Regions from separate parts of the Mesorhizobium sp. 128a genome, predicted to be linked through region 2. Evidence: predicted binding sites of a transcription regulator. Region 2 holds the regulator's gene; each other region holds the start of a gene.
The links. The regulator PhoB, encoded in region 2, activates phosphate uptake and scavenging genes when phosphate is short. The targets are predictions, from matches to a motif close to TGTCATNNANCTGTCAT.
Positions count from the first base shown of each region.

Region 1 (7,777 bases), on a different contig from region 2:
CGACCAATGGTTCGGCGACGACATCGAGGGCCGAAACGCGCGGCACGGTGCGCAGGAACTGGCTGACATAGCCGATCGTTTGCCGGCGCACGGCAAGCACCGTGCGCGGACTGGCGTTGGCGAGATCGATCAGTCCGTCCTCGTGCTGGACGATGATCTGGCCCTCGTCGACGGCATAATTGCCGTAGAGCATCTTGAGGATCGAGCTCTTGCCGGCGCCGGACGGGCCGCCGAGCACGGTGCATTCGCCCGCCTTGATCGAGAAGGAGACACCGGCGACGACAGGCAACTTAATGCCGTCGCGCAGATGCATGGTGAAGCTCTTGGCGACGTCGGAAACAACGAGGGGCGTCGGCATGGTCACACCTGTAGAATGGAAGAAACGAGAAGCTGCGTGTAAGGCGCACGCGGGTCGTCGAGGACGCGGTCGGTGAGACCGCTTTCGACCACGCGGCCGTCCTTCATCACCATCATGCGCTGCGACAGAAGGCGTGCCACGGCAAGGTCGTGGGTGACGACGATCGCGGCGAGACCAAGATCGGTGACCAGACCGCGCAACAGGTCAAGCAGGCGTGCCTGCACCGAGACGTCGAGGCCGCCGGTCGGCTCGTCCATGAACACCAGCCGCGGGCCGGTGACGAGGTTGCGGGCGATCTGCAGGCGCTGGCGCATGCCGCCGGAAAAGGCGCGCGGCTCGTCGTCGATGCGGTCCTCGTCGATCTCGACGCGCGACAGCCAGTCGACGGCGGTGGCGCGGATTTTTCCATAGTGGCGATCGCCGACCGCCATCAGCCGCTCGCCGACATTGGCGCCGGCCGATACCGTCATGCGCAGGCCGTCGGCCGGGTTCTGGTGGACGAACCCCCAGTCGGTGCGCATCAGGAAGCGGCGCTCGGCCTCGCTCATCCGGTAGAGCTCGCGGTACTGACAGTCGCGCATGCGGTAGCTGGCGGTGCCGGAGGAAGGCAAGAGCCGTGTCGACAGGCAGTTGAGCAGCGTCGTCTTGCCGGAGCCGGACTCGCCGACGACAGCCAGGACTTCGCCTGGCCAAAGATCGAAGGTAACGTTCTCGCAGCCGACGCGCGAGCCGTAGAATTTGGACAGCGCCGAGACGCGCAGCAGCGGTTCGTCGGTCATTGCGCCGGCTCCAATTTTTCCGGGGTAGAATGGGTTTCCGAGATTTCCGGGGCAAGATGGCCGCGATGGCCGCCTTCGCGCCGCTTCTCGCAATGATCGGTGTCGGAGCAGACGAACATGTGGCCGCCATGGTCGTCGAGGATGACTTCGTCGAGATAGACATTCTCGGCCGCGCACAGCGCGCAGGGCTGGTCGAAGGTCTGCACCTCGAACGGATGATCCTCGAAGTCGAGGCTGACGACATCGGTGAAGGGCGGCACGGCATAGATGCGCTTTTCGCGACCGGCGCCGAACAATTGCAAGGCCGGCGAGCGGTGCATTTTGGGATTGTCGAATTTCGGCGTCGGCGAGGGGTCCATCACATAGCGGCCCTCGACCTTGACCGGATAGGCATAGGTGGTGGCGATACGGCCGTGCTTGGCAATGTCCTCGTAGAGCTTGACATGCATCAGGCCGTATTCCTCCAGCGCATGCATTTTGCGCGTCTCGGTCTCGCGCGGTTCGAGAAAGCGCAGCGGTTCGGGGATCGGCACCTGATAGACCAGCACCTGCCCGGCGCTGAGCGGATGTTCGGGGATGCGGTGGCGGGTCTGGATGATGGTAGCGGTTGCCGTGTCGGTGGTGACGGCGACATTGGCGACCTTCTTGAAGAAGGCGCGGATCGAGACGGCATTGGTGGTGTCGTCGGCGCCCTGGTCGATGACCTTCAGCACATCGTCGGGGCCGATGATCGAGGCAGTGACCTGGACGCCGCCAGTGCCCCAGCCATAGGGCATCGGCATTTCACGCGAAGCGAACGGCACCTGATAACCGGGGATGGCGATGCCCTTGAGGATGGCGCGGCGGATCATCCTTTTGGTCTGCTCGTCGAGATAGGCGAAGTTGTAGGTGGCGATGTCGGTCATGGCGATCACATCCACATTGTGCTATCGAATCGGCGTCCAGGACGCGGAAACAGGGGCGACATCGGATGACCCAAACCGGTTGGATGCATCTCGGAATCCTGCTGCTGGTGTTTGTCGGCGTGGTCGCTTTTGTTCTTCGAAGAATGGTTCTGCCCGCGCCGAGGGAGGGCGCGCACGGCGAAAACATTGGCGGCAGCAGCGGCTACGGCGGAGGGCATGGCGGCCATTCGCACGACAGCGGCGGCGGTCATGGCGGGTCGGGCGACTAGGCTCATTCCGCCGCCTCCTTCTTTTCTTCCAGGACGCCGGCATTTTCACGGGTTTCGTACTCGGCGCGCATGCGGCGCACGAGGTCGAGTTCGGCCTGGAAGTCGACATAGTGCGGCAGTTTCAGATGCTCGACGAAGCCGGTCGCCTGGACATTGTCGGAATGCGAAATGACGAACTCCTCGTCCTGCGCGGCGGCAACGACATCCTCGCCGAGTTCGGTTGCCCGCAACGCCCGGTCGCACAGCGCCATGGCCATCGCCTTGCGCTCGCTCTGCCCGAAGACCAGGCCATAGCCGCGCGTGAATTGCGGCGGCGCCTTGGCCGAACCCTTGAACTGGTTGACCATCTGGCATTCGGTGACGCGGACGCTGCCGAGCGGCACGGCGAAGGGCAGTTCCGGCACGTCGAGCTCCAGCTCGACTTCGCCGATACGAACCTCGCCGACAAAGGGGTGGTTGCGGGCATAGCCGCGTTGCGTGGAATAGCCGAGCGCCAGCAGAAACCCTTCGTCGCCGCGTGACAGCGCCTGCAGCCGGATGTCGCGCGCCATCGGAAATTCCAGTGGCTCGCGGGTGATGTCGCCGGGGACATGATCCCCAGGCATCTCGCCATCCGGCTCGATCAGACCTTCGCGGGCGAGGATCGCCGAGACGCGCGGCATTGCCTCCGCCTCGCCGGCGCGTTGCAACGGTTCGGCGACTTCGGCGCCGGCGGCAAGCTCGGGGTCGAGCAGCCGGTGCGTGTAGTCGAAGGTGGGCCCAAGCAACTGGCCACCGGGCAGGTCCTTGTAGGTTGCCGACACGCGCCGCTCGACCAGCATCGTGCCGGTATCAATGGGGTTGCTGTAGCCGAAGCGCGGCAGCGTGGTGCGGTAGGCGCGCACCAGGAAGATCGCCTCGATCATGTCGCCGCGCGCCTGGACGATGGCGAGTGCGGCCAACTCGCGATCATAGAGCGAGCCTTCGCTCATCACCCGGTCGACGCCGAGCGCCAGCTGCTCGACGATCTGGTCGAGGCGCAGTGCCGGGACCGAACGATCGCCGCGCCGGCGGTCAGCGAGCAGGCTGTGGGCATTGGCGATAGCGGCCTCACCGCCTTTTACCGCGACATACATTTTACGCCTCCATCGTCTTGATGCGCGTCGTTCGCGGCAGGCAGGCGACGCCCTCGGGCGCTGCCAGGATGATGTCGACGCCGCGCGGAAAGCGCCCGACGTTCTGCTTCCACTGTTCGACGAAATGCCGCGGCATCTGCGCCGGCGCGATGGTCGCGCTGGTTTCGATGCCGGGACCTTCGAGCAGCAGCGGGGTGCCGAAGGTGAGGTCGCTGACCCGCAGGATCAATGTCGTCGAGCGATCGGGATAGTCCTGCGTGCCTTGCGAGAAACCGTCGAGGGCTGCCATCTCCGCAGGGTTGGCGATCACAGCGAAATGCGCATCGGCCGGCGTGTTGGCGAGCGGCGCGCCGGTGTGGAAGCCAAGCCAGGATTTCACCGCCGCGGACGCCTGCAGAGCAGGGTCGAGCCAGAGCGGGGTGTCGTTGTCGCATAGCGCCAGCGCGATGGCGCCGGCGGTCGCCGACAGCGGCGCCGGCGGGCGCGCGAAGGCGGGCAAACGCTGCACGCTGCCCGGCCGCGCCATGGCGTCCATGACCGCACGGAAGACTGTCTGGGCGTTGAACACCGGATCGGCGAAGCCGCCGTCGATCGATTGGGCTGCGATATCCATCAGTCTTCTCCGCGCACCAGGGTGAAGAAATCCACTTTCGTAGCCGCCGTCTCGGCGTGGCGTTTTTTGCGCGCCTCGCCTTGGGCAGCCCGCAACGGCGACACCAGCGCGGTCTCGACCGCCTGGCGTTGCGCGGGATCCTGCCAGAGCGCGTCGGCGATCGCGGCCAGCCTCGCCTTCTTGCGGTCGCGGCCGAGCATGTAGCTGTGGCCGACCTGCCCGCTCGGCAGCCGCACGGTGGCGCGGGTGACCGTGGCTTCACCGACATTGAAGGGCGCGCCGCCGCCGCCAATCCGGCCGCGTACGGTGACCAGGCCGGTTTCAGGGCCGCGCAGAAGCTCGGCTTCCGAGGTCAGGCCGGCCTCGTTCCAGAGCCGGGCGATATCGTCGCCGCTGGCCTGCGCCAGCGTCGCCATGACGGCTTTGCGCTCGGCCTGGTCGCGCGCTTCCTGTCCTCGCATGCAGCAACTCCCTGACTATGTAAAATTTGTCTAGTGATATAGACAACTAGACAAATTATACCTATTATCTAACCCGTGTCCATGACGGGTGGATGACAGGGCGTGATCGGGGGCAAGGATGTCCGGGCAAAAGATGGTGAGCAGTATTGAACGGCGCAGCGGCGTCTCGCTGTGGCGGCAGATCGCCGACCAGATCCTGCATTCGATTGCCGCTGGCGACTTTGCCGAGAATGCCGTGCTGCCGCCGGAGGTGGCGTTGGCCGAACGCTACGGCGTCAATCGTCACACGGTGCGCAGCGCCATATCAGCCCTGGTGCAGGACGGCGTGCTTCGAGCCGAACAGGGACGCGGCACATTTGTGCTGTCGCGCAAACGGCTGTCCTATCCGATCGGCGCGCGGACGCGGTTTTCGACGGGCCTGCAAGGACAGACGTCGGAACGGCATATCGTGCTGCTTACATCAGTGGTCGAGCCGGCCAGCCAGCGCGTCGCCGAGGGGCTTGGCCTTGCCCGAGGCATCGAGGTGATCCGGCTGGAGACGCGCGGCGAGGCCGATGGACGGCCGGTGTCGCGCGCTGCCAGCTGGTACGAGGCAGAGCGTTTCGCCGGCATCGATGCCGTGATGGCGGAGACAGGATCCATCACCGCTTCGCTCAAGCGCTTCGGCATCGACGATTATCTCCGGCAGTCGACTGTTCTGTCCGCGCGCCACGCCGATGCCGCCGACCTCGCCGATCTCGATCTGCAGCCGGGCGCCATCGTGCTGGTCGCCACCGCTGTCAATGTCACGCCGGACGGCCAGCCGATCCAGTTTGCAGAAACGCGGTTTCCGGCCGAGCGGGTGGAGTTGAAGCTCTCGGCTCTGTGACCAAGGGCTCGAGACGGTAAGCTATCCGACCTCGATGACCGCCTTGATCAGGCCGGATTTCTCATGCGCCCAGCGAGCCAGATCGCGCGGCGTGCCGGCGAGCGTCGTGCGATGCGTGACGAGCTTGCCTAGCGGCACGGCGCCGTTGCGGATCGAGGCGGCGACGTGGTCGAAGTCGGCCTTGAGCGCATTGCGGCTGCCGACCAGCGTCATCTCACGTTTGTGGAACTCGGGGTCTGAGAAAACGATGTCGTCCTTGACGACGCTGACCAGCACCAGCATGCCGCCATGCGCGACATGAGCGAAGGCCGACTCCACGGAGGCGGTGTTGCCGGTGGCGTCGAAGACGACATCGAAGCCCTCGCCGCCGGTAGCGTCCCGCACCAACTCGGCTGCCGCTTTTTGTGAGCCGTCGAGCGTCGCGAAGCCGAGCTCGTTTGCGGCGAAAGCCAGCCGCTCGCTGCTCATGTCGAGCAGGCTGACGTCGAGCCCGGCGATACCGGCGAAGATGGCCGTGCCGAGCCCGATCGGGCCGGCGCCGATCACCAGCGTGCGGGCCCCCGGTTCGGCGCGGGCGCGGCGAACGGCATGCGCGCCGATGGCGAGGAATTCGACAGCGGCGGCGTCCGCCAACGACAAGCCGTTGGTCGGATAGAGATTTTGTGCCGGGACAAGAATTTGCTCGGCCATGGCGCCGTCACGATGGACGCCGAGCACCTCGATCTTGACGCAGCAATTGGGCTTGCCGTGCCGGCAGGCGATGCATTTGCCGCACGCGAGATAGGGGTTGATGACGACCGGTTCACCGATGGCCAGATCAACGCCTTCGCCGGCCTCGACGACGGTGCCCGACACCTCGTGGCCCATGATGCGGGGGTAGGCGAGGAACGGGTGCTTGCCCTCGAAGATGTGGTAGTCCGTGCCGCATATGCCGACATGGCTGACCGCGACCAGCGCCCAACCCGCAGGCGGCGCGCCGGGTGCGGCGCGATCTTCCAGGACAAGATCGCCGGGCGAGCGGCAGATAACGGCTTTCATTCAGCAATTCCAGTGTTCAAAAAGGCGCCGGTCCGTCGAGCGGACCGGCGCAGTCAGGGAGGATTATTTGCCGCGACGGCGCAGGCCGTCGAAGTAGACGATGACGATGATCAGCACACCGGTGATGATACGCTGCCAGAAGGCGTTGACGTTAAGCAGGTTGGCGCCGTTGTTGATGGTGGCGAGGATGAAGGCGCCGAGCAGCGGACCGTGCACCGAGCCGACCGCGCCGAACAGCGAGGTGCCGCCGATCACCGACGAGGCGATCGCCTGCAGCTCCCAGCCCTCGGCCTGGGTCGGGTTGCCGATGCCGATGCGCGAGGCGAGCAGCACGCCGACGAATGCCGCGCAGAGACCCGAGAGCGTGTAGGCCATGAAGATGGTGCGCTGGACGTTGACGCCGGACAGGCGCGAGGCCTCGGCGTTCGACCCGACCGAGAACAGGTACCGGCCCCAGCGGCTGTGATGCAGGAAGACATAGGCGGGTATGCCGACCAGCAGGACCATCCAGAACAGATTGGGGATGCCGAGGAAGGAGTTGCGCGAGAATTCCTGGAAAGCATCATTGTTGATCGAGATCGAGTTGCCGTTGGTCATCAAAAGGCCAATACCGCGCAGCGAGGTCAGCGTCGCCAGCGTGATGATGAAGGGCGGCAGGCCCATCTTGACGATGCCGAAGCCGTGGAACAGGCCGATGGCGACGCCGACCAGCAGGGTGAGCAGAATGGCGAGGAAGACCGGGACGCCGGCATTGATCAACATCGCGGCGATGACGGTGGCGAAGCCGACCACCGCGCCGACAGACAGATCGATGCCGCCGGTGATGATGACGAAGGTCTGGCCGACCGCCAAAATGGCGATCATCGAACCCTGACGCAGCAGATTCGAGATGTTGTTGGCCGACGCGAAGCTCGATGTGGATAACGACAGGATGACCCACAGCAGCACCAGCAACGCCAGCAGCGTCAGTCCGAACAGGGCGTTGTAATTGCGCTTCGGTTTTTCGGCAGGAATCGCCTCGGTGCTCATGTCTTTCCTCCCAACTTTTCTTGTTTCTCGGCGAGCGCCTGTGAAAGAATGTCCTCGTGATCGGCGGTGTGGAACCCGTGCGTGGCCACCAGCTTGCCGCGGCGGAACACGTGCAGCGTGTCGGCCAGTTCATAGACCTCCGGCAAATAGGACGAGATTAGGATGATGCCGGCGCCCTTCGACAAGAGCGCGCTGAACAGGCGGTAGATTTCCGCCTTGGTGCCGACATCGACGCCAACCGTCGGCTCGTCGAAGATGAACAGCTCGGCGCCATGGGCCAGCCATTTGCCGATGACGATCTTTTGCTGATTGCCGCCGGAAAGGCTGGAAGCCAACGCATGG
Region 1 covers NZ_JBSPKY010000003.1:107,480-115,256, forward strand. Annotated here, with positions in the region: gene phnL (phosphonate C-P lyase system protein PhnL) at 1-358, opposite strand, end outside; gene phnK (phosphonate C-P lyase system protein PhnK) at 361-1,137, opposite strand; gene ACWTU9_RS06800 (alpha-D-ribose 1-methylphosphonate 5-phosphate C-P-lyase PhnJ) at 1,134-2,042, opposite strand; gene ACWTU9_RS06805 (hypothetical protein) at 2,108-2,311, shown strand; gene ACWTU9_RS06810 (carbon-phosphorus lyase complex subunit PhnI) at 2,314-3,426, opposite strand; gene phnH (phosphonate C-P lyase system protein PhnH) at 3,428-4,039, opposite strand; gene phnG (phosphonate C-P lyase system protein PhnG) at 4,039-4,500, opposite strand; gene phnF (phosphonate metabolism transcriptional regulator PhnF) at 4,634-5,368, shown strand; gene ACWTU9_RS06830 (zinc-binding alcohol dehydrogenase family protein) at 5,390-6,406, opposite strand; gene ACWTU9_RS06835 (ABC transporter permease) at 6,470-7,435, opposite strand; gene ACWTU9_RS06840 (sugar ABC transporter ATP-binding protein) at 7,432-7,777, opposite strand, start outside.
Region 1: a site for PhoB is predicted at 4,582-4,598, ahead of phnF (phosphonate metabolism transcriptional regulator PhnF). Genes of this name have one in related genera too.

Region 2 (7,777 bases):
CGGCTGAGCCGTCCAGCGGTTGAATTTCAGGCACGAGGACCAGGATCATGGGTGAACATACCGTCGCCTCCTTCGATGAAGAGCTGGGGCAGATCAGCAAGCTGATCCGCGACATGGGCGATCTGGCCGGCTCGATGGTCAGCGGCTCGACCAAGGCGCTGCTCACTTCGGACAATGCGCTGGCGCAGCGCGTCGTTTCCGACGACGCCATCATGGACGCGCGCCAGCGCGAGCTCGACGACCGCGCCATCACGCTGATCGCTAAACGCCAGCCGGTGGCCAACGATCTGCGCGCCGTGGTCGGCTCGATCCGCATGGCCGGCGACCTCGAGCGCATCGGCGACCTTGCCAAAAACATCGCCAAGCGCGTCGGCACCGTCGGCCTCAGCGTCACGCCGCGCGACCTGTCGCACTCCATCGACGCGATGGCGCAACTGGTGCTGATCCAGGTGCAGGGCGTTGTCGAGGAATATGCTGCCGCCGATGCTGCAGCGCTGGCGAAACTCAGGAATGAGGACGAGCGCATCGACGTCAAATACACCTCGGTGTTCCGCGAGCTCTTGACCTACATGATGGAAGACCCGCGCAACATCACGGCCTGCACGCATCTCCTGTTCTGCGCCAAGAACCTGGAGCGCATCGGCGATCATGTCACCAACATCGCCGAAAATGCGTATTATGTGCTGACCGGCCAGCAATTGCCCGCCAATCGCCCGAAGCAGGACGAAACGGCGATGGCCACATCGCCCTGATAAAGGTGAACTGCTGATGATTGCGCCACGCATCATGGTCGTGGAGGATGAGGAGCCGCTGGGCGTGCTGCTCCGCTACAACCTCGAATCCGAAGGCTACCAGGTCGAGGTGGTTACACGCGGCGACGAGGCCGAAATCCGGCTGCAGGAAAACGTGCCGGATCTCTTGGTGCTCGACTGGATGGTGCCGGCGGTGTCCGGCATCGAGCTGTGCCGCCGGCTCAGGATGCGGCCCGAGACCGAGCGGCTGCCGATCATCATGCTGACCGCGCGCGGCGAAGAGAGCGACCGCGTGCGCGGCCTTTCCACCGGTGCCGACGATTATCTGGTCAAGCCGTTCTCGACGCCGGAGTTCATGGCGCGGGTGAAGGCGCTGCTGCGCCGCGCCAAGCCCGAAGTGCTGTCCAGCGTGCTCAAGGTCGGCGACATCGTGCTCGACCGCGAGTCGCACCGCGTCTACCGCAAGAAGAGCGAGATACGGCTGGGGCCGACCGAGTTCCGGCTGCTCGAATTCATGATGCGCCATCCCGGCCGTGTGTTCTCGCGCAGCCAGTTGCTCGACAATGTCTGGGGCGAGACGATCTATATCGACGAGCGCACGGTCGACGTGCATGTCGGGCGCTTGCGCAAGGCGGTCAACAATGGCCGCATGCCGGATGTGATCCGCACCATCCGTGGTGCGGGGTATGCGATCAGGGAAGACTGATCAGGCAACGCTCTTTCCAGCGCCCGCTCGCGCCTGCACGCCCGGCGCGAAAATCTCCTGGTCGACAAAGGTCAGCGCGCGCATGGCGCAGCCTTCGCGGATCAGCGGCAGCTCGTTGGGCTCGGTGTCGAAGGAGATTGACTTCGAGTGCTGGCCGCCGGCGGTCTGGGCAATCGCTTCGCGCAATGCCGGTTCGATCAGATCGAAGGCGGCGGCGCTGACGCCGACCATGGCGACCGGTGCCGGATCGATCAGCGCGAACAGGCTGCCGAGGCCGAAGCCGAGCGCCTCGCCGGCCTTGCGGTAGGCTTCCCGCTCCGGGCCATCGGTCTCGCGGGCCCGTGCGGCGAGCGCCCGCATGTCGGCGTCGCCGACATCGACCGGTTCGGCGTCCTCGCTCATCATTTTGGCGCTGCGCCAGATGGCATAGTTGCCGGCATAAGCCTCGACGCAGCCGCGCCGCCCGCAACGGCACAGCGCGCCGCCGGGCCGATGGATCATGTGGCCGAACTCGCCGCCCGACGAATGCGTGCCGGTGAACAGTTCGCCCTTCAACACCAGCCCCATGCCGATGCCGTGCGACAGCAGGATGGCGATGAAATCGTCGCGGTAGCGCTCAGGCTGGCGCCATTGCAGCGCCACTGCCATCATGTTGCAATCGTTTTCCATGGTGGCCGGAATGCCGAATTCTGCTTCCAGTATGTCAGCGAAGGCAATGTCGGTCAGCGGGGTGATCGGCGACCACAGCATGGCGCGCGCCTGCGAATCGGTGATGCCCTGGATGCCCATGGCAATGCGGGCGATGCTCTGGACATCGAGGTCGGGATCCTCGAGCCGCCGCCGCACGATTGCCGTGCATTCGCCGATCAGCTCGTCGCGCGGCATGGTCAACGTATCCAGCCGGCGCTGCTCCTCGGCGACCACCTGGCCGGCATAGTCGATGACGGTGACGGAAAGGAAATTAAGCGACAGCACCACGGTCATCACCGCCGCCGCTTCCGGATTGAGGCCCAGGCCGACTTGCGGCCGGCCGCGTTTCAGCGCTCCGGTCTCGCCTGCCTTGCTCTCGGCCAGGATGCCTTCCGCAATCAGGTCGGACGAGATTGCCGATATAGTCGAATGGCTGAGGCCGGTGGTCGCCGCGATCTCGGTGCGCGACGGCTGGCCGGCCCGGCGCACGGCCGAAATCACCATCGCGCGGTTGCGACGGCGCAGATCGTCGTGGCGGATTCCAACCGACATCTTTCTTGTTTCCTCCCGGTCCTCCTCCCGCCTCATGATAGTGAAGGCGGTCGGTGACACCAGCAAATATTGGCAGAAGCAGGCCGCCCTGTCATTGTTTATTGCGAGTCTCGAAAAAATTCACTGAGGCCATCAGATTCCATCAGAATCGATGTTGACAGCGTCTCGCCGTTGGATCAGTATTTTTTCGAGGCTCGAAAAAATAGAGCTTCTGTGTGCCGGCCTTCGGGCCAGTTTTGTCGCGCCGCGCGCGGCGCAGGGAGGATTATCATGAACAGATTTGCAGCCGCCATGCTGGCGGGTGTCGCCATGTCGCTGACGCTGGTGTCGGTCGCGCAGGCGAAGGACAAGGTCATCGGCGTGTCGTGGTCGAACTTCCAGGAAGAGCGCTGGAAGACCGACGAAGCGGCGATGAAGGCGGCGATCGAGGCGGCCGGCGACAAGTACATTTCCGCCGACGCGCAGTCCAATCCCGGCAAGCAGTTGACCGACGTCGAAAGCCTGATCTCGCAGGGCGCCAACTCGCTGATCATCCTGGCGCAGGACGCCTCGGCTATCGGCCCGGCGGTGCAGAAGGCGCTGGACGAAGGCATCCCGGTTGTCGGCTATGATCGCCTGATCGAGAACAAGGACGTCTTCTACCTGACCTTCGACAACAAGGAAGTCGGCCGCATGCAGGCCCGCGAAGTGTTCAAGGCGAAGCCTGAAGGCAACTACCTCTTCATCAAGGGCTCGGGTTCCGACCCGAATGCCGATTTCCTGTTCTCGGGCTCGATGGAAGTGCTCAAGGAAGCCATCGATTCCGGCAAGGTCAAGAATGTCGGCGAGGCCTACACGGATGGCTGGCTGCCGGCCAACGCCCAGAAGAACATGGAACAGTTCCTGACCGCCAACGACAACAAGGTCGATGCCGTGGTCGCGGCCAATGACGGTACCGCCGGCGGCGTCGTCGCCGCGCTGACGGCGCAGGGCCTGGCCGGAACCGTCCCGGTCTCGGGCCAGGACGGCGACCATGCCGCGCTGAACCGCATCGCGCTCGGTACGCAGACCGTGTCGGTGTGGAAGGATGCGCGCGAACTCGGCAAGAACGCCGCCGAGATCGCCTCGCAGCTCGCCGACGGCAAGAAGACCGGCGACATTGCCGGCGCCAAGGACTTCACCACGCCTGGCGGCAACACCGTCAAGTCGCTGTTCCTGACCCCGGTTGCGATTACCAAGGACAACCTCAACGTCGTCATCGACGCCGGCTGGATCAAGAAGGAGGAAGTCTGCGCGGGTGTCGCCGCCGGCAGCGTCGCTGCCTGCAACTGATCTGCCGACTTCAAGTAAAGTAACGCCGCGGCTGACAGGCCGCGGCGTTTTTTCAAGGCAATTTGTGTTTCCGCCGCGGGCGGCTAACTTCTAGGCTGTGGTCCGGCATCCGCGTCAGACGGCAAGCCGCTGGGAGGACATCATGACCGACACGACCTCGACTTCGCAGGCCGACACCGCGCGCGCGTCGGAACTCGGCGCGGTCGCGCGCTTCCTGAAGGCGACGGAGATCGACACCCGAATGCTCGGCATGGTCGGCGCGCTGGTGGTCATCTGGGTCGGCCTGCACATCCTGTCGGGCGGTCTTTTTCTGACACCGCGAAATCTGTGGAACCTGTCGGTGCAGACATCAGCGGTCGCCATCATGGCCTCCGGCATGGTGCTGGTCATCGTCATGCGCAACATCGATCTGTCGGTTGGATCGGCCGAAGGGGTGATCGGCATGGTCATGGGCTTCGCGCAGGTGCATTTCCTGGTGCGTTTTGTCGGGCTTGAGCTTGGCAATCCCTGGATCTGGGTGCTGGCGCTGGCGATCGGCCTGGCGGTCGGCCTTCTCATCGGCGCCTTCCAGGGTTTCATCATCGCCTATCTCGAAGTGCCGGCCTTCATCGTCACGCTCGGCGGCCTGCTGGTCTGGCGCGGTGCGGCCTGGTGGGTGACCAGCGGCCAGACCGTGGCCCCTCTCGATGCCACCTTCCAGCTGATGGGTGGCGGTCCCGCCGGATCGATCGGCGCGACCTGGAGCTGGGTCGTCGGCATCGTCGCCTGCCTTGCCGTGGTGTTCGCGCTGTTCAACGGGCGCCGACAGCGCAAGCGTTTCCGCTTTCCGCTGCGACCGATCTGGGCCGAGACGCTGATAGGCACTGTGACCTGCGCAGTCATCATGGGCGCGGTGTGGGTTGCCAATTCCTATCCATGGCCGGTCGGTATCGTGAAGCGGTATGCGGAGGCCAACAACATCGCCATTCCCGAAGGCGGGCTGTTCATCGCCCATGGCATCGCCATTCCGGTGCTGATGGCTGTGATGGTGGGCATCGTCATGACCTTCATCACCAAACGCACGCGTTTCGGCCGCTATGTCTTTGCCATTGGCGGCAACCCGGAAGCCGCCAACCTCGCCGGCATCAACACACGCTGGGTCACCATGAAGGTGTTCATGATCATGGGCGTGCTGGCTACGATCGCCGCTGCCATCTCGTCGGCCAGGCTGAATTCCGCGACCAACGCACTGGGCACGCTGGACGAGTTGCTGGTCATCGCCGCCGCCGTCATCGGCGGCACGTCCCTGGCCGGCGGTTCGGGAACCGTTATCGGCGCCATGCTGGGCGCGCTTTTGATGCAGTCGCTGCAGTCCGGCATGGTGCTTCTCGGCGTCGACTCGCCGCTGCAGAGTATCGTCGTCGGCGCAGTGCTGGTCGTCGCGGTGTTTCTCGACACCGTCTACCGCAAGCGCGTTTAGGAGGAGAACGATCATGGAAAAGACTGCTTCCGCAAACACCGGCACAGCGCTGATCGACATGCGCAACATCTCGATCGCCTTCGGCGGCATCCGCGCCGTCGACGATGCATCCATCGATCTTTTCCCGGGCGAGGTCGTGGCGCTGCTCGGCCATAACGGCGCCGGCAAGTCGACGCTGATCAAGATCCTGTCGGGCGCCTACAAGCGCGATGCCGGGCAGATCTTCGTCAACGGCCAGGAGGCGGCGATCTCCAACCCGCGCGACGCCAAGAAATACGGCATCGAGACGATCTACCAGACGCTGGCGCTGGCCGACAATGTCGACGCTGCCGCCAACCTCTTCCTCGGCCGTGAGCTGATGACCGGCTGGGGCACGCTCGACGATGTCGCCATGGAAGCCGAGGCGCGCAAGGTGATGGGCCGGCTCAATCCGCGTTTCCAGCGCTTCAAGGAGCCGGTGGTCAAGCTGTCGGGCGGCCAGCGCCAGTCGGTGGCGATCGCGCGCGCCATCCTGTTCAACGCCCGCATCCTGATCATGGATGAACCGACGGCGGCACTTGGGCCGCAGGAAACGGCGCAGGTCGGCGAGCTGGTCAAGCAGCTCAAATCCGACGGTATCGGCATCTTCCTGATCAGCCACGACATCCATGACGTGTTCGAGCTTGCCGACCGCGTCTGCGTGATGAAGAACGGCCAGGTCGTCGGCACCGCGCGCACCACCGATGTCACCCAGGACGAGGTGCTCGGCATGATCATCCTCGGCAAATGCCCGCCTGGCGCCATTCCCGGGCCGGGCGCGCTGAAGATCGCCGCCTGAGACATGCGCCATCATCGGCGGACGGTCATCTTCTCGATGCGCGATCGATAAGCCGGCTAATATCTGGACCATGATGTGCCAGCTGTCACGATGGTTTGGCCTCGCCATTGTGTTGGCGCGGTGACATGCCATAAAGGTTCCAGATACATGGGCCGCAGCATCCTTTGAAGAAGTTTTTCCCGATCGTCGCCTTCATTGCCGTCGCGCTTATCAGCCTGACGATGGCGGGCTTCGCCTACTTCGCCACCCAGGAGGCGGCGCGGATCAAATTCGAGGCGACGGCCGACGATGCGCTCAACCGTATCGAAAGCCGCATCGACCTGCATCTTTCGCTGCTGCGCTCGACCCAGGCCCTGTTCGACGCTCGCAATGGCGAGATTTCGCGAAGTGAGTTCAAGGCCTTCTTCGGCGCGCTCGACCTCGACACCAATTTCGCCGGCATGCGCGGCATCGGTTATCTCAGGCTGGCCAAAGCCGGCGATGAAGCGGCGGTCGAGCGCGACATGTTGCGCGACCGCGGCGTGCCCCACACTGTCTATCCGGACACGGCGCAGTCCTGGCGCACGCCCGTCGTGCTGTTCGAGCCGCTCGATCCTGCCAACGAGTCGACCATCGGCTACGACATGTTCACCGACCCGGTGCGGCGCGAAGCGATCGAAAAGGCGATGGCCGATGACGCACAGCATGCAAGCGGTCTGGTTCAACTCGGCCAGGGCACCGGCGCGGCGCAGACCTTTACCGGCTTCCTGGTCTTCGTCAGGCTCAATGTCGAAACCGCGCCGGATGGCATCAACGCGTCCAGGTCGTCGACATCAGGCTTTCTCTACGCCGCTTTCCGCGCTCGCGACTTGTTCCAGACGGCGCTCAGCCGCACACCGCTGCTGCCGGTCAACACCGAGGTCTATGACGGCAAGGTCGACGCCGGCAATCTTCTGTTCCAGTCGGAAACGCCGCCGGTTGCGAGCTTTGGAGACAGGCTGTTGGTGACGCGCAAGATCATCGTCGCCGGCCGGCCGTGGACGGTGCTGTTTCGGCCGACCAGCGCTTTCTCGCAGCCGTCTTCGCGCGCCATTCCGGTGATGCTCGGCCTGTTCGGGCTGCTCCTGGCCGGCGCCATCGCACTGGTGGCCCGCTACCAGGAGCGCGCCTATGACGCCAAGTCGCTGTTGCACGAGACGACGGAAAAGAGCCTGCTCGAAAAGGATCTGATGCTGCAGGAGATGAAGCATCGGATCAAGAATTCTATCACGCGGGTGCTGGCGATCGCGCGCCAGACGGCGGCGCACGCCACCGACGTAAAGGAGTTCTCGTCCTCGTTCTCGGCCCGTCTGCAGGCAATGGCGGCCTCCCAGGACATGCTGACGCGCTCGCGCTGGCAGAAGGCCGACCTTGGCGACCTCTTGCGCATCGAGCTTGGCCAGGTGTTCGGCAAGGAGCTTCCCGACGGGATATTGTCAGGGCCTCAGGTGCTGCTCGACGAGACGACGACG
Region 2 covers NZ_JBSPKY010000002.1:221,138-228,914, reverse strand. Annotated here, with positions in the region: gene pstB (phosphate ABC transporter ATP-binding protein PstB) at 1-7, shown strand, start outside; gene phoU (phosphate signaling complex protein PhoU) at 48-752, shown strand; gene phoB (phosphate regulon transcriptional regulator PhoB) at 769-1,458, shown strand; gene ACWTU9_RS04750 (ROK family protein) at 1,459-2,700, opposite strand; gene xylF (D-xylose ABC transporter substrate-binding protein) at 2,971-4,011, shown strand; gene ACWTU9_RS04740 (sugar ABC transporter permease) at 4,154-5,470, shown strand; gene ACWTU9_RS04735 (ATP-binding cassette domain-containing protein) at 5,484-6,287, shown strand; gene ACWTU9_RS04730 (CHASE domain-containing protein) at 6,452-7,777, shown strand, end outside.

Region 3 (7,777 bases), on a different contig from region 2:
CCAGTTCACGACCGGGGGCGGCGGAAAACCCGACGCTGACGATCGTGTCGCTGGCGACCCGCCAGGCCGAATACATCGCATCGCAAATGTCGGCCAAGACGATCTGAGCCATCCTCCCCGACCGCTACGCGGAACGCGCATGGGCGCGTTCCGCACTTTTTTCTCCCGAGATTGACTAGGCGCCGACCGGCTGTCCGTCCTTGCGGCGGATGGCGACGACGGAAGGCCGTGGCAACTGGCCGTCTTTGAAGTCGGGCCACAGCGTCTGCACCTTGTCGAGCGTCTCCGCATCTTCCGCGGGGTGCTGCACCGACAGGAACAGCGTCGTTCCGTCTGGCGTGAAGCACGGCCCGGTTGCCTCGGCGCCGTGTGGGCAGGTGAACAGCAGTTTCGGCAGGCCGCGCGCCGCCCCCTCCGTGTCGACGCCATAGACGCCGTCCGGCAGGTCGAAATCATTGGCGCCGTCGGTCGCCACCCAAAGCCGGCCGGCCGGATCGAAGGTGATGTTGTCGGGGCAGACGAACCAGCCATTGTCCGACGTATCCGGATGGAAGGTGGCGCCGATCTTTGCGTCCTTTGGATTGCCGCAGAGCACGAACAGGTCCCAGGCATATTTTTCCGCCGTATGGTCGGCATCCGCGCCACGGCCGCCAGGCGGGATCAGTTCGACAATGTGGCCCCACAGGTTTTCGGGACGGGTGTTGGCCGGATTGACCTTCGACTGGTCGCGCTTCTTGTTCTTGGTCATCACCGCGTAGACGCGGCCGGTCACCGGATTGGTCTCGATGTCCTCGGGCCGGTCCATCGGGGTGGCGCCCAGCGCGTCGGCGGCGAAGCGCGCCTTCAGCAGCACCTCGGCCTGGTCGGCAAAGCCGTTCTCGGCGGTGAGCTTGCCCTGGCCGTGCACCAGCGGCAGCCATGTCATCGAGCCGTCGGCATCGAAGCGGGCGACCGACAGCACGCCGTCATCAAGCAGATCGGCACCGGCCGCCGGGTTGGCCTTGTCGTAGGCCTTGGCAGAGACGAAGCGGTACATGTATTCAAAATAATCGTCGTCACCCATATAGACGACGACGCGGCCGTCCTTGTTGAGGACGACGGTCGAGGCCTCATGCGACATGCGGCCAAGCGCGGTGCGCTTCACCGGCTTGGACTGCGGGTCGTAGGGATCGATCTCGACCACCCAGTCGAAGCGGTTGGCCTCGTTCGGCTCTTTGTCGAGGTTGAAGCGGTCATGGAAGCGGCCGCGGCCATAGATGTCGGATCCGTCAAAGCCATAACGGTCGAGAAGGTCGGCGGTCGGCGCTTTCTTTGGATCGCCGCCGAAAATGTCGGACACGCCTTCCTCGCAGGTCAGCACCGTGCCCCAGGGGGTGAAGCCGCCGCTGCAGTTATAGCTGGTGCCGAGCACCTTGGTGCCGGTGGCGTCGGCCGAGGTCTTCATCAGGGCATGACCTGCGGCCGGTCCGGAAACCGTCATTTCGGTGTTGGCCGTGATGCGGCGGTTGAGCGGGCTGTCGGCCACGGTTTCCCATTTGCCGTCCTTCAACTGCACCTCGACGATCGAGTGACCCATGGCTGCCATGCCGAGATCGACCTGTTCCTTGCTCATCGTCTTGCCGGCGTCGTCCTCGGTCATCCCTGGAAACATCACATTGGGCGAGATGTATTCATTGTTGACGCAGAGGAGGCCATGGTCGGAATTGACCGTGCCCTTGGGCAGCGGCATGAAGGCGATGTAGTCGCAATTGTAACCGAAGCGCTTTTCCTGCTCGTCGGCGGCAACCTTGTTGCCGTCGAACTCTGCCAGGCCGGCGGCAAGCGGATCGCCCCAACGCGCGACGATGGTGGTTCCATAGCCTTCGGCGGCGGCATGGGTCTTGTCGTAGACCCGCTTCAGTTCGGGAAAGCCGAGTGTCGACTGCGCTGCCGCGGCATGCGTTTCGCCGGCAAACAGTGAGCCGACGAAGCTGCCGCCGGCAAGCAGCGCGCCGGAGGCGACGCTGCCTTTCAAAACAGACCGGCGCGAGACGCGCTCGGCAATGATTTCGCGGATGACGGGGGAGGATGAAGACGGTGCGTTGGCCATGGTGTCTGCCTCTCAGGGTGGATGTTGCGGCGCACCGCTGCCTAGTCTGCTTCGGCAACATCCGCATGACATACATCCAGATGACATAAGAGAGAGAGAGAGAGAAAGAGAAAGAGAAAGAGAAAGAGAAAGAGAAAGAGAAAGAGAAAGAGAACAGTTTCGAGACCGTACAGATGGCGACCTATGGCGGGCAGCTTTCTTCAACCGCAATTATCGCGGCGCGGCCGCCAAAGGTACGATGTTCTGGTTGAGGCGGAACCGATTGGTCGGATCAACACGGGATTTCAATCGCCTCAATCGATCATATTTAACGGCCCCATAGGCGCCCGCCGCGATGGCGGTATCGGCCTGTTCGTTTATGTAGTTTGCCTGCATCGACGGATCGGCCATTTGTTCGGCGGCAGCCCTTCCCCAGGCAATACAGCGCTCGTCGTCTGCCGGATTGTCCCATACGGGCTCCGCAATCCAATAGTACCCGGCCTGCCTGCCGGAGTAAGCGGTGGCCTCTTCCGCCACATCCGAAACAGCGCCCCCAAGTTGCGTCACATAGAGTTCAGAATCCGGTGTTGGCGCGGTGACGGTCTGCTGGACCATGGCGTCCACCGCCTCGCCGCTGATCTCCTGCCAAAACCCACCTTTTGCGTAATACCGGCGCGACCAGGCGAAATGAACGTCGTTGCGGCTTTGCAGTTCAATGAACGGCATGGCGCCCATCGCTCCCTCGCCAGCGCCAGCAAGCTCGCCGAAAGGTGAGAGCATCTGCTCCGCATGCCTGCTGTCGCCGATCCAGACGGCCGTCACGCCCAAGCTCATTGAGGCCAATGTGAAGGCAACCGAGAACTCTCGCGGGCGTTGTCGAGCCAAATCGCCCAGGGCGGTAATCGCCCGCCGCGCGCTGGCAAATGGGTAGCTCCACTGGCCAACCGACACCGGGCCAAGCTGATGCAGTTTGAACCTGAAGCGAGTGACGACGCCGAAGTTCCCGCCGCCACCTCGGATGCCCCAGAAAAGTTCAGGATCCGAGTCCGCATCTATCCAGGTGACACTGCCGTTGGCGGTCACGATCTCGGCCCCAATCAGGCTGTCGATCGTCAGTCCGTAGGCGCGGCTGATACGACCCATGCCGCCGCCAAGGGTGAGGCCTGCGACCCCGGTGTGAGAAATGACGCCCGCCGGAACCACATACCCCTCTGGAACTGTCGCTCCATCGAGATCTCGCAGCATGGCTCCGCCGCCGGCCTCGACTGTTCCGGCGCCTGCGTTCAGCAGGGTGGAATTGAGTTGCGACAGATCGAGCAGAAGCCCGGCGTCACAAGTCGACAGGCCCGGGAAGCTGTGTCCGCCTGCCCGGACCGCAAGGACCGCATCGCAACTTGCCGCGATGTCGATCGCCTTTCGAACGTCGTCGACATTTTCTGCGTATAGTACAGCCGAGGGCTTTCGATCGACGACACCGTTCCATACGCTTCGGGCACGATCATAGTCCCGATCGCCAGGCATAATCAGCGGCCCGCGACATTTGGCCAAGGCGAGCTTTCTTCGCAGCACGTCGGACATTCGAGCCCCCCGCTCCAAGCGACCCGCAAACGGTATCACGCGTTTGCCCGACGCGGAATAGTCAGCGAAGTCATCAGGACTGCCTCCGAGAGCCGGCCGATTGGCCTGCTCAGCCCTTGGTGCAGGTCGAGGCGGTGAAGGCGCCGTCGGGTTGCTTCAGGATGATGTCGAATGACGGGGTGGTCTCGCCGTCCAGCGTCGCTTGCGTCATCGAGACGGAGTTGCCGCCGCTGGTGTAGCCGCCCAGCGGGCCGAGCCAGGTGATCTCGCCATTGGCATTCATCTGATAGTTGTAGCCCTGCGACGCGGTGCCGAACGTCACCGGGCCGCTATAGACATTGCCCTTGATGGTGATGTCGCCGAGGTTGAGGAAGGCGCCGAGCAGGTAGACTTCGCAGTGATAGGTGCCGTCCGGCAGCTTGCCATCGCTGAAATCGGCGCGCGCGCCGCCGTTCGTTGCCATCAGCAGCAGGAAGCCGGAAATGCAGGAGATGCGGGATGTCATCGGGTCACTCGTTTGCGGGATGAGCTTGCCCCATTTTTGCGCCGTGCCGCAATATTGTTCGTCCGCATGCCATTGGCGGAGTTCAAAATCTAGGCAGTTGTCATACTTGGGCAAAACTTGGGCAAAAGCCTTGTGCGCTGCGCAAATTTCCCTCAGTCAATCTTTAACCGGCTGCCTTTGTTTTCTTTAGGCTAATATAATAGGAGCCTGATAACGTTGTGCTATTCCCCTTTTTCCGAGCGGGCCTTTGCGTTTGGCACGGCTGTTGCATTGCAGTGTAGCGGTGCAATCAACTAGCTGGGGAGTCTTCGGTATGAGGGGTAATTTCGCGACAATAACAAAAATGTTTTCGGCCGGCGTGGTCGCTGCCGGCCTGTCGATGTCGTCTCCGGCCAAGGCCGCCGAAGACACGATCAAGGTCGGCATTCTGCATTCGCTGTCGGGGACCATGGCGATTTCGGAGACGACGCTGAAAGACGCCATGCTGATGCTCATCGAAGAGCAGAACGCCAAGGGTGGCCTGCTCGGAAAGAAGCTGGAAGCGGTCGTTGTCGATCCGGCGTCCAACTGGCCGCTCTTCGCCGAAAAGGCGCGCGAGCTGATCTCGAAGGACAAGGTCGCGGCCGTGTTCGGTTGCTGGACCTCGGTGTCGCGCAAATCGGTGCTGCCGGTGTTCTCGGAACTCGACAACATCCTGTTCTATCCCGTCCAGTATGAGGGCGAGGAAAGCGAGCGCAACGTGTTCTACACCGGCGCCGCACCGAACCAGCAGGCGATCCCCGCTGTCGATTACCTGATGAGCGAGGACGGCGGCTCGGTGAAGCGCTGGGTGCTGGAAGGCACTGACTATGTCTATCCCCGCACCACCAACAAGATCCTCGAGGCCTATCTGAAGGCCAAGGGCGTCGCCGCTGAAGACATTATGGTCAACTACACGCCGTTCGGCTTTTCCGACTGGCAGACCGAAGTCTCGGCGATCAAGAAGTTCGGCTCCGCCGGCAAGAAGACCGCCGTTGTCTCGACGGTCAATGGCGACGCCAACGTTCCCTTCTACAAGGAGCTCGGCAACCAGGGCATCAAGGCCGAGGACATCCCGGTCATGGCCTTCTCGGTCGGCGAGGAAGAACTGGCCGGTCTCGACACCGCGCCGCTGGTCGGCCATCTCGCCGCCTGGAACTACTTTGAGAGCGTCGACACGCCCGAAAACAAGAAGTTCATCGCCGACTGGCACAAGTTCATCAAGAATGACAAGCGCACCACCAACGACCCGATGGAAGCCCACTATATCGGCTTCAACATGTGGGTGAAGGCGGTTGAGAAGGCCGGCACCACCGATCCGGACAAGGTCATCGACGCCATGGTCGGCGTGTCCGTGCCGAACCTCACCGGCGGCTATTCGACGATGATGCCGAACCACCACATCACCAAGCCGGTGCTGATCGGCGAGATCCAGGCCGACGGCCAGTTCGAGACCGTGTCGCAGACGCCCGGCCTCGTGATGGGCGACGAATGGTCCGACTATCTGCCTGATTCCAAGGACCTGATCTCCGATTGGCGCGCGCCTCTGTCCTGCGGCAACTTCAACGTCGCCACCGGCAGGTGCGGCGGCAAGGGTACGAACTGATCCCTCCCGGGGCTTCGTGTCGCAGAGTGGCCTCACGACACGAGACCGCGGCCCGGGCGAACCTATCGCGGTTCGCCCGGGCAAAAACCTCAAACCTTTGCGAAGCTTTCGGAAGACGATGACCCTATTGCGTGCCCTAGGTCTGATGCTGGTGTTCCTGGCGGCAAGCCTGTTGCCCTCGAACGCAGCCGAATCCGATCTGCGCGCCATCATCGCCAAATTCGCCACCGGCACCGGCTTCTCCGCCACCGAGGCCGTGGTGCGCGAGCTTGCCGCCACCGGCGATCCGCTGGTTGAACGGCCGCTTGCCGCACTTGCCGACGGCAATCTCTATATCCGCAAAGCCGATTCCCTGGTCTTCGTCGGCAATGAGGCCGGCGACAGCGTCGCGCTACTCGACCCGCTGAGCGGCGAAAAGACCGGCGATGCCGCCAAGGCTGACCTCACCAAGATCAAAGTCAACAACACGCTGCGCCGCGTCATCCGCGATGCGCTTGGCACGCTGACGCTGCGCGCCAAGGATCCGGCGGTGCGCATTGCCGCCGCCGACACTATGTTCAAGACGCCCGATGCCGCCAACATCGAGCCGCTCGACGCGGCCATCGCCGCCGAGACCGACGCCAAGGTCAAAGCGCTGTTCGAACAGGCGCGCGCCGCATCGGTGCTGGTCTCCGACAAGCCCGAGGCCGACAAGCTTGCGGCCATCGCGCTCATCGGCGCGCGCGGCGATCGCGATGCGCTGTCGCTGCTCACGTCGGTGGAAGCCAATGCGCAAGGCGCGGTCAAGGATGCGGCGACAGCAGCAATCGCCAGCATCAATTCGAGCTTGGCGCTGTGGGATGCCGGCCAGAACATCTGGTACGGCATTTCGCTCGGCTCGGTGCTGCTGCTTGCGGCCATCGGCCTTGCCATCACGTTCGGCGTCATGGGCGTCATCAACATGGCGCATGGCGAGATGGTCATGCTCGGCGCCTACACCACCTTCGTCGTCCAGCAGGTGATCCGCACCTCATTTCCAGGCCTGTTCGACTGGTCGCTGGTCATTGCGCTGCCGCTCGCCTTTCTGGTTGCCGCTTCTGTCGGCCTCATCATCGAGCGCGGCGTCATCCGCTTTCTCTACGGCCGGCCGCTGGAAACGCTGCTCGCGACATGGGGCGTCTCGCTGGTCCTGCAGCAGGCGGTGCGCTCGATCTTCGGGCCGACCAACCAGGAGGTCGGCAATCCCTCCTGGATGTCGGGCTCGTTCGATGTCGGCCAGTTGGCCATCACCTGGAACCGGCTCTGGATCCTGGTCTTCGCGCTTACCGTCTTCGGCGTTCTGCTCTATGTCATGAAGCGCACGCCCTGGGGCCTGCAGATGCGCGCCGTCACCGCCAACCGCCGCATGGCCGCCTCGATGGGCATCCGGACGCCCTGGGTCGACGCGCTGACCTTTGCGCTGGGGTCCGGTATTGCCGGCATCGCCGGCGTCGCGCTCAGCCAGATCGACAATGTCTCACCCAATCTCGGCCGCGGCTACATCATCGACAGTTTCATGGTCGTCGTCTTCGGTGGCGTCGGCAATCTCTGGGGCACGCTCGTCGGCGCCTTCTCGCTCGGCATCGTCAACAAGGTTCTGGAACCCTATGCCGGCGCCGTGCTCGGCAAGATCGTCGTGCTTGTCCTGATCATCCTGTTCATCCAGAAGCGCCCGCGCGGCCTGTTCGCGCTCAAGGGCAGGGCGGTGGAAGCATGATCACCGGACGCTTCTTCGCCGCCGGTGCGGACCGCCGCATCGCCATCACCATTTTCATCCTGCTGGCTGCCGCCATCATCGTGCCGCTGCTCAACCTCGCTGTGTCGCCGACCAGCGCGTTCTATATTCCGCCTTACATCGTCGCGCTCACCGGCAAATATCTCTGCTACGCGCTGCTCGCCTTGGCGCTCGACCTGGTCTGGGGCTATTGCGGCATCCTTTCGCTCGGCCACGGCGCCTTCTTCGCGCTCGGCGGCTATGCGATGG
Region 3 covers NZ_JBSPKY010000004.1:50,506-58,282, reverse strand. Annotated here, with positions in the region: partial or broken gene ACWTU9_RS08995 (GMC oxidoreductase) at 1-107, shown strand, start outside; gene ACWTU9_RS08990 (PhoX family protein) at 176-2,089, opposite strand; gene ACWTU9_RS08985 (FAD-binding oxidoreductase) at 2,300-3,646, opposite strand; gene ACWTU9_RS08980 (hypothetical protein) at 3,756-4,151, opposite strand; gene urtA (urea ABC transporter substrate-binding protein) at 4,465-5,775, shown strand; gene urtB (urea ABC transporter permease subunit UrtB) at 5,894-7,510, shown strand; gene urtC (urea ABC transporter permease subunit UrtC) at 7,507-7,777, shown strand, end outside.
Region 3: a site for PhoB is predicted at 2,144-2,160, ahead of ACWTU9_RS08990 (PhoX family protein). Genes of this name have one in related genera too.